DNA from 4 places in the Streptomyces sp. WP-1 genome. Region 4 is predicted to be linked to each of the others. Evidence: riboswitches for the same ligand, from Rfam matches in the RefSeq annotation. Region 4 holds a riboswitch; each other region holds the start of a gene.

Region 1 (2,191 bases), 780 kb from region 4:
CTGCGGCTCGTCGAGTCCCGCCGGATCGAGGACGTCGTCCTGGCGCGCTACGAGCCCACCGCGCCCGGCACCGGCCCGGTGCCCACCGCCGCCGACCGGCACTGGCTGCGCACCGCCTGCGAGCTGGCCGCGCTGTGCCCGCCCTCGGACACGGCCTTCAGCGTCGGCGCGGTCGTGGTCGCCGCCGACGGCACCGAGCTGGCCCGCGGCCACTCCCGGGAGGGCACGGATCCGGTGGTGCACGCGGAGGAGGCGGCGCTCGCCAGGACCGACCCCGCCGACCCCCGGCTGCCCGGCGCCACCGTCTACAGCAGCCTGGAGCCCTGCGCCCGCCGTGCCTCCCGCCCCGCGCCCTGCGCCGAGCTGATCCTGCGGGCGGGGGTGCGCCGGGTGGTGACCGCCTGGCGCGAGCCGGACACGTTCGTGGTGGCGGCCGACGGCACGGGGGTGCTGACCGGGGCGGGCGCCGACGTCGTCGTCCTGCCCGAGTACGAGCCCCTGGCCAAGGCCCCGAACCGGCATCTGGCGGGCGGACCCGGGGCCCCGTCGTAACCGATGTGCTTTCCACCCTGGTGATGGCGTACAGTAGAGACATCGCCGCGGGGTGGAGCAGCTCGGTAGCTCGCTGGGCTCATAACCCAGAGGTCGCAGGTTCAAATCCTGTCCCCGCTACTGATATCTCAGGGCCGGAATCCAGTTCATGGATTCCGGCCCTGAGTGTTTTCCGGACCCCGGAGACGGGGGTTGCCCGTAGTGACTGTCCGACCGCCCTGCGCACAGGTTTAATGATCAAGCCGAACGGCTTGGAAAGTTCCCCCCGGGTCTATTAACGTTCGATAACGCAGCGCGGTCGTCCCAGCCGTCACCCGCGACGGCTCCGTGCGCACGCGCCGAATCCCGCAAGGGAACCGGGGAACCACCACCTTGGGGTGAATCACGCGGACACCGCCGCGGACTCACACGAGTCCACGAGCGGTATACGCGCGTAGGAGACCTTCCTGCTCCGAACCCGTCAGCTAACCCGGTAGGCGGAGGAAGGAAAGGAGCGCGCCCCCGTGGCGTCCAACCGGCCTGCCCCAGAAACCCCGTTCGTGCCCGCTCAGCGCGAACCCGAGTCGTTCGGCCCCGGCCCCGGCCCCGCTCTCGACGACGACGGACCCTGGGAGGAGTGGAACCCCACCGAGGAGACCGTCGCCCCGGTCCGCGGCCGACACCGCGTCGCCAAGCAGCGCGGCGGCTTCGCCCGCAGCTCCACCGTCCTCGGCGTCGGTGTGATCGCCGCCGTCGGCGCGGGCGGCATCGCCGGCGCCGACACCGGCAAGCCGCCGGTCTCCATCTCGATGCCGGACATGCCGAACGTCTCGGTGCCGCACCTGTCCACCGTCGAACACTTCTTCGGTGACGACTCCACCGACGCGTCCAGGACCGAGACCGCCACCGCGCTCACCGACCTCGGGCGGACCACCGAGGGCGCCAAGGACAGCGGCGCCGGCGAGGCCCTGCGCAACCGGATCATGGCCCAGGCCGAGCAGCAGCAGGGCCAGGCCGACAGCAGGGCCACCGCCGCGATGGTCGCCGCCGCCCAGCAGCAGAGCGACGCCGCGGCCGCCAAGGCGGAGAAGGAGGCCGCCGACAAGGCCGCCGCCGCCAAGGAGAAGGCGGAGGCCGCGGCCAAGAAGGCGGCCGAGGCCAAGCGGCTGGCCGAGCTGGCCAAGCAGTACACGCTGCCCGTCGTCTCGTACACGATCACCGGCACCTTCGGGCAGCCCGGCGCCATGTGGTCCTCCGGCTACCACACCGGTCTCGACTTCGCCGCCCCCACCGGCACCCTGATCAAGGCCGTGCACGGCGGCACCGTCACCCAGGCCGGCTGGGCCGGCGCCTACGGCTACCGCACCGTCCTCACCCTGGACGACGGCACCGAGCTGTGGTTCTGCCACCAGTCCTCGATCAATGTCTCGGCCGGCCAGAAGGTCACCACCGGCGAGGTCATCGGCCGCGTCGGCGCCACCGGCAATGTCACCGGGCCGCACCTGCACCTGGAGGTCCACCCGAACGGGCAGGCCACCGCCGTCGACCCCGCGCCCTGGCTGCGCGACAAGGGCCTCAACCCCTGACGGAATCCGCGCGGATCTCCCCACCGGCGGCGGAATGCGATCATCCGCCGCCGGTGTTGATGTGAAGCATGACT
Region 2 (2,191 bases), 1.3 Mb from region 4:
CGCCTCGCCGAGCCACGGTTCCGGCAAGCAGACCGGCAAGGACGCGAGCCCGCACCCGGGCGAGCACACCGGCACGTCCGGCACCGGCACGTCCGGCACCGGCACGTCCGGCACCGGCACGTCCGGCACGGGCACCCCCGCCCCGGACCCGTCCGACCCGTCCTCGTCGGACCCCTCCGCCCCGGGCACGCCGTCCGCGCCCACCGGCGGCTCCACGCCGTCCGCGCCGTCCACCGGCACCCTGGACAACCCCCAGCAGACCGTCGGCTCTTGGAACCTGGTCGACACCGGGGCCCTCACCGGCGGACGTCACCGCGGCGGCAACGCGGACGAAAGCACGGCAAACGGGCAGAACGACTCGACCGCCGGCCGCCACGCCTCCCGCGAGCCGGGCAGCTACACCGTCCGCCAGGGCGACTCGCTGAGCGTCATCGCCGACTCCCTTGACGTGAACGGCGGATGGCACACGCTCTACGCCGCGAACAAGAAGGTCGTGGGCGCCGACCCGAACCACATCACCGCCGGTCAGACCCTGAAAGTCGGTGACGAAACGGACGCGGACCAGGGCTAGTTGGCGCCCCACTTGATCGCTAAATGTCCGATTTGGTGAAAGTGTGGGATGAGTCTCAGAAGCCTTGATCGTCTTTGAAATTCCGCGGATCACGTGGCTACGGTCAAGGCCGCTCGTCACCACGAGCCCCGGCGGCCGCAACGCCGAATCCTGCCAGCGGCTGCCCGGGAACAGTCGTCGCGTCAAGCGCCGAAGGCAGGAGCGGGGGACCCAAGGTAAGTGCCGGGCCCGGCAGTTGATGCCGGACCGGCTCGGGGTGAAGCCACGCCTCCACGGGAGGGGTGGCCGGGCAACTCAACCGGCCCGAACCCGACAGCTCACCTCGCAGGCGTCGGTGAGGGGATCGTTCCATGCTGTTTTCCGGCAAGGGCAAGCACCGTCGTCCGTCCAAGGCCGTCCGCGTCGTCACGCTCGCCGGTGTCACCGGTGCCGCTGTCGCCGCTCCGCTGATGGCCACCGGCACCGCCTCCGCCGCCACCGCCTCCCAGTGGGACGCGGTCGCCCAGTGCGAGTCCGGCGGCAACTGGGCCATCAACACCGGCAACGGTTACTACGGCGGTGTGCAGTTCTCCGCCTCGACCTGGGCCGCGTACGGCGGTACCGCCTACGCGTCCACCGCCGACAAGGCCAGCAAGTCGCAGCAGATCACCGTCGCCGAGAAGGTTCTCGCGGCGCAGGGCAAGGGCGCCTGGCCGGTCTGCGGTACGGGTCTGAGCAGCACCCCGTACGGCGGCTCCGCCTCCACGACCACCCCGTCGGACAGCACCGCCACCCGCTCCACGGACGAGCAGGCCGCCACGCGCTCCACCCAGCGCACCACCCCGGCGCCGAGCAAGTCCACGAGCACCTCCACCGGCTCCTCCGCGAGCAAGACCGTCACCACCCCGACCGGCAAGAAGGTCAAGAAGGGTGACGGCGAGTACAAGGTGGTCAAGGGCGACACCCTCAGCTCCATCGCGTCCGCGCACCACGTGGCCGGCGGCTGGGGGAAGCTGTTCGACCTGAACAAGGACATCGTGGACAACGCCGACCTGATCTACCCGGGCCAGCAGCTCCACCTGAAGTAGTCCGACCCGAAGGGGTACGGCCCCCCGGTGCCGTACCCCCGATGCCCTGCCCCCAAGGGCCCGCCCCGTCCCCACGGGTGCGGGAGCCTCTCTCCGAGGCGACCGCGGACCCGCCGCGACAAGCCCCGAGAACCCGGCCCCCGGTGACCGCCCCCCAACGGCCCCAGGGACCAGCCCCCAGGGGCCAACCCCCACGGACCAGCCCCCCAGGGGCCAACCCCCTAGGGCTCACCCCCGGGGACCCACCCCCCCCACGGTTCTCCCGGCCCCCCGGCCCCCCGTCCCCCCAACCCCCCCCACCCCGGCGCGTTTCCCCCGTATGCGCCGGGGTGGGGTCTTGTGTTTTCCCGGCCTTCAGCCAGGTCTCATCCGCGAACCCCTTTGTTCCGGTGGTGAACAATAGGTACCGTCTGCATGTCCCCGTCGCCCACCAGACGGTCGGTCGGTGGCTGGCGACCCCGGGACCGTTAGGCTCTAGTCGCAAGGCGCAGCCGCACGGCCGCCGCCCCGCACTTCCAGCGTCACATCCAAGAAGGAGATGCTCGTGCCGTCC
Region 3 (2,191 bases), 1.2 Mb from region 4:
GCCGCCCCTCCTGGCGCGCTCCTGACCCAGCCGGACCAGGCCGCGCAGCACCTTGAGATGGGCCTCGGTACGGCGCCGGGCGGCCCGCGCCGCACCGAGCGGTTCCAGGAGCAGGCGCATCTCCAGCAGGTCGGCGGCCTCCTGCTCGGTCGGTTCGGCCACGCAGGCGCCCGCGTGCCGGCGGGTCACCACGAAGCCCTCCGCCTCCAGGGTGCGCAGGGCCTCGCGCACGGGGACACGGGAGACGCCGTAGCGGCGGGCGAGCACCTCCTCGGTGAGGCGGCCGCCGCGTTCGAGGGCGCCGGCGACGATGTCGTCCCGGATCGCCGTGCACACCGATTGCGCCGGAATACGCATGACCGACCTCCGCCTTAATACCCGCGACACGACACCGACGACGGACGCGTGTTTTCCGTGACTCTATTCCACCGCGCCGGAATTTCCGATGGCGGTCCCCGAACCATGGATATTTTTTGGACAGGGTCCGGGGAGAACCGCCGGGGAATGGCGAAAGCCCCGGCCGGGTGGGCCGGGGCTTTCGATGCCGTGCGGGTGGGTCAGACGTTCACGCCGTGGCCGCGGAGGTAGGCGAGGGGGTCGACGTCGGAGCCGTAGTCGGGGCCGGTGCGCGCCTCGAAGTGCAGATGCGGGCCGGTGACGTTGCCGGTCGCGCCGGACAGGCCGATCTGCTCGCCCGCGGTGACCTGCTGGCCCACCGTGACACCGATGGACGACAGATGGCCGTACTGGGTGTACATGCCGTCGGCCATGCGGAGCACGATCTGGTTGCCGTACGCCCCGCCCCAGCCGGTGGAGACGACGGTGCCGGCGCCGACCGCGTGCACGGAGGTACCGGTCATCGCGTGGAAGTCGATACCGGTGTGGGAGCCGGAGGACCACAGAGAGCTGCTGGCCTTGTAGCCCGTGGACACGTAGGAGTGCGCGATCGGGGCGACGAAGGCGTTCAGCCGCTTGCGCTCGGCCTCGCGGGCGGCGCGGGCCTTGGCCGCGCGGGCCTCCTTCGCGCGCACCGCCGCGGCCTTCTCGGCCGCCTCGTGCTCGGCGATCCGCTGCTGGGCGACGGCCTGGGCGTCGATGTGCTCGGCGAGGTCGTCGCCGGCGGTGAGCACCGGGGTGAGGCCGGTCTGCTCGACGGTGTGCTCGGCGGCGAGCGCCGGGGACGCGGCGAGGGTGCCGATGACACCGGTGGTCGTCAGGGCCGCGACGCCGGCCGCCTGGGCGGCGGTGCGCTTGACCCGGCCGGGCTTGCGGTGCTTCCCGGCGGCGCAAATGAACGCCATGTGTGTGGCTGTTCCTTTCCTTCCCTCTCGCCTACCGGGTTAGCTGACGGGTTCGGAGCAGGAAGGTCTCCTACGGGCCCCGCGCTCGCGCACGGACGCCCGATTCACCCCAGGGACGTGTGGGTCCCCGGCTCCCCTGGCTCGCGCCCCGGGGACTCGGCGATGGCTGTCCGGTGCCGCGGCTGCGGCGCACTGCCCGACGGACAACCCGGACGACGCTAAGCGGACCGGCTTCCAATCCCCAAACAGAACGCGGTTTTTGTAAGCCATCCCACAGGGCAGACGGGCAACCTCCGCCTTAATCCGGACATCTGGGGAGGAGAGTGGAACAAAGTGGGGCCCTGACGACCCGTAGGCCGTCAGGGCCCCACCCCCAAGGGGGTCGCGGGCGCGTGCGGTTACTCGGCCGCCACCACGGTGACCTCGCCGATGCCCAGCGCCTCGACCGGCGCCTTGATCTCCGAGGCGTCACCCACGAGGACCGTCACCAGGCGGTCCACCGGGAAGGCGTTGACGACCGCCGCGGTGGCCTCCACGGTGCCCGTCGCGGCCAACTGCCGGTACAGCGTCGCCTGGAAGTCGTCGGGCAGGTGCTGCTCCACCTGGTCGGCGAGCGTGGCCGCCACGGCCGCCGCGGTCTCGTACTTCAGCGGCGCGACCCCGACGAGGTTCTGCACGGCGACGTCCCGCTCGGCGTCGGTCAGGCCCTCCGCCGCGAGGGTGCGCAGCACCTTCCACAGGTCGTCCAGCGCGGGGCCGGTGTTGGGGGTGTCCACGGAGCCGCTGATGGCCAGCATGGAGGCGCCGTTGCCGTCGGGTCCGGAGCGGAGCACCTGGCCGAACGCGCGCACACCGTAGGTGTAGCCCTTCTCCTCGCGCAGGACGCGGTC
Region 4 (2,191 bases):
GGGAGGCGCGGGCGAACAGGAAGTCTCCGGTGAGGACCGCGACGGAGTTGCCCCAGCGGGTGTTGGCGCTGTCCACGCCCCGGCGTACGGCGGCCTCGTCCATGACGTCGTCGTGGTAGAGCGTGGCCAGATGGGTCAGCTCCACGACCACGGCCGACGGCACCACACCGGGCGCGTAGGGGTCGCCGAACTGCGCCGCGAGCATCACGAGCAGCGGCCTGAAGCGCTTCCCGCCGGCCCGTACGAGGTGCTGCGCGGCCCCCGTGATGAACGGGACCTCGCTCTTGGTGGCCTCTAGCAGGCCCTCCTCGACAGCCGCCAATCCGGCCTGGACATCGGCTTCGAGAGCCTGGTCCCGCACGCTCAGCCCGAACGGCCCGACGACGGTCACGAGGGGTCTCCTGTCTGCTGGTGTCTGCTGCCGATTACGCGGTTTGTCGATAGGTCGCTGCCATCACTCAAGTCAGCGTATCCGGTCCGGTTTCGATCACCGATAGCGCCCACCCCGCACCCACCCGTCCAGCCTGGGCGGTATCGATCCATGACCGGCATACCCCCGCTCGGATGATGACAACGGACATTTATCGACTTAACAGGTAATCGGGAACTTCATCATGACCCCGGAGAGGGGCGGAGTACCGCCTCGACCCCACCGGGGGAAGAATCCCCCATGCCCGATTTTCCACAGTTTGCCATTTCGTGAATTGGGTCACCTGGCCGTCTTCCCGCCGGTAACCCGCCAACACCCCCTCCGGCCGTGCGCCGTAAGCGAGTTGAGCGTTGGCATTCGCAAAGGATCAAGTACCCCATAGGCTGATGATCAAGGTCAAATGCCGCGATATAACAATTCAGCGCTTGTTCCCGGCATGTGCTCTCGCATACGTTCCCGACCCATCGGGCGGACGCCTAATCCTGCCGCCGCCCGTACACCCATCGAACTCATTCGTACGGCAGGAGCGGGGGACCCAGGTAAGTCGCCGGACCGGACGACTCACGTGGCGCGGCGCGTGACACAGCGCGCCGCACCGCGTGTTCGCACGGGACGGCTTGGGGTAAAGCCACGCCTCTCACGGGGCGCGACCGGGCACCTCCCCGCCCGAACCCGACAGCTCACCTCGCAGGCGTAGGAGAGGAACGTCCCCATGTCTGCTGCCGTTCAGCCGCGCCGCACCCGCGCCAACCGTCTCGTCCGCCTGATCGCCGTCGCCGGCACCGGCACGGCCGTGCTCGCCATGCCGCTCGTGGGCGCGGCGACCGCGTCCGCCACCACCGGTACGACCACCGCCGCCACCACGCCGGCCGGGTACCCGAACAACCTCGACGGCTGGATCCGCGAGTCCCTCGCGATCATGGCCGAGAAGCACATCCCGGGCACCTACAACGGCATCCACCGCAACATCATCCGCGAGTCCTCGGGCAACCCGAACGCCATCAACCTGTGGGACTCCAACGCGGCCAAGGGCATACCGTCCAAGGGTCTGCTCCAGGTGATCGACCCGACCTTCAACGCGTACCACGTGGCCGGAACGTCGTTCAACATCTACGACCCGGTCGCGAACATCACCGCCGCCTGCAACTACGCGGCCGCGCGGTACGGCTCGATCGACAACGTCAACGGCGCCTACTGACCGGCGCCTGGCCGTCGTGACGGCCCGTGGCACCACGGCTGTTCCCGGTCATCCGGCCGGGAACAGCCTGTCGAGGACGACGGCGATGCCGTCGTCCTCGTTCGCGGTCGTGACCTCGTCGGCGACCGCCTTCAGCTCGGGGTGGGCGTTCGCCATCGCGACGCCGTGCGCCGCCCAGCGGAACATCGGGATGTCGTTGGGCATGTCACCGAAGGCGAGGGCGCGTTCCGCGGGGATCCCGAGCCGTCCGGCGGCCAGCGCGAGCCCGGTCGCCTTGGTCACCCCGCACGGCTGGAGTTCCACGGTCCCGGGTCCCGACATGGTGACCGTGGCCAGGGAGTCCACCACCGAGCGGGCCACCGCGGCCAACTCGTCGTCGGACAGGGTGGCGTGGCGCAGCAGCACCTTGCTGATCGGCGCCCGCCACAGGTCGTCGCGCCGGGCCACGCCGACCGCGGGCAGGGTCGGGTGGGGCATCCGGTATCCGGGTTCGGTCAGGGTGAGCCCGTCCGTGCCGTCCTGGTCGACGGCCGCGAACACCGGGCCCACCTCCGCCTCGATCT

What was found. Region 4 has a riboswitch for cyclic di-AMP ahead of QHG49_RS15030 (transglycosylase SLT domain-containing protein). Riboswitches for the same ligand answer to the same signal wherever they lie in the genome.
Positions count from the first base shown of each region.
Region 1: another riboswitch for cyclic di-AMP. It lies ahead of QHG49_RS18580 (M23 family metallopeptidase); the one in region 4 lies ahead of QHG49_RS15030 (transglycosylase SLT domain-containing protein).
Region 2: another riboswitch for cyclic di-AMP. It lies ahead of QHG49_RS20790 (transglycosylase family protein); the one in region 4 lies ahead of QHG49_RS15030 (transglycosylase SLT domain-containing protein).
Region 3: another riboswitch for cyclic di-AMP. It lies ahead of QHG49_RS09485 (M23 family metallopeptidase); the one in region 4 lies ahead of QHG49_RS15030 (transglycosylase SLT domain-containing protein).

Region 1 covers NZ_CP123923.1:4,259,358-4,261,548, forward strand. The annotation lists gene QHG49_RS18570 (dihydrofolate reductase family protein) at 1-552, shown strand, start outside; tRNA gene QHG49_RS18575 (tRNA-Met) at 599-672, shown strand; cyclic di-AMP (ydaO/yuaA leader) riboswitch at 879-1,043, shown strand; gene QHG49_RS18580 (M23 family metallopeptidase) at 1,056-2,117, shown strand; gene QHG49_RS18585 (aldo/keto reductase) at 2,186-2,191, shown strand, end outside.
Region 2 covers NZ_CP123923.1:4,734,948-4,737,138, forward strand. The annotation lists gene QHG49_RS20785 (transglycosylase family protein) at 1-571, shown strand, start outside; cyclic di-AMP (ydaO/yuaA leader) riboswitch at 749-917, shown strand; gene QHG49_RS20790 (transglycosylase family protein) at 922-1,638, shown strand; gene eno (phosphopyruvate hydratase) at 2,183-2,191, shown strand, end outside.
Region 3 covers NZ_CP123923.1:2,244,217-2,246,407, forward strand. The annotation lists gene QHG49_RS09480 (GntR family transcriptional regulator) at 1-357, opposite strand, end outside; gene QHG49_RS09485 (M23 family metallopeptidase) at 558-1,301, opposite strand; cyclic di-AMP (ydaO/yuaA leader) riboswitch at 1,315-1,473, opposite strand; gene QHG49_RS09490 (pitrilysin family protein) at 1,700-2,191, opposite strand, start outside.
Region 4 covers NZ_CP123923.1:3,480,534-3,482,724, forward strand. The annotation lists gene QHG49_RS15025 (polyprenyl synthetase family protein) at 1-391, opposite strand, end outside; cyclic di-AMP (ydaO/yuaA leader) riboswitch at 1,009-1,139, shown strand; gene QHG49_RS15030 (transglycosylase SLT domain-containing protein) at 1,143-1,628, shown strand; gene QHG49_RS15035 (HAD family hydrolase) at 1,677-2,191, opposite strand, start outside.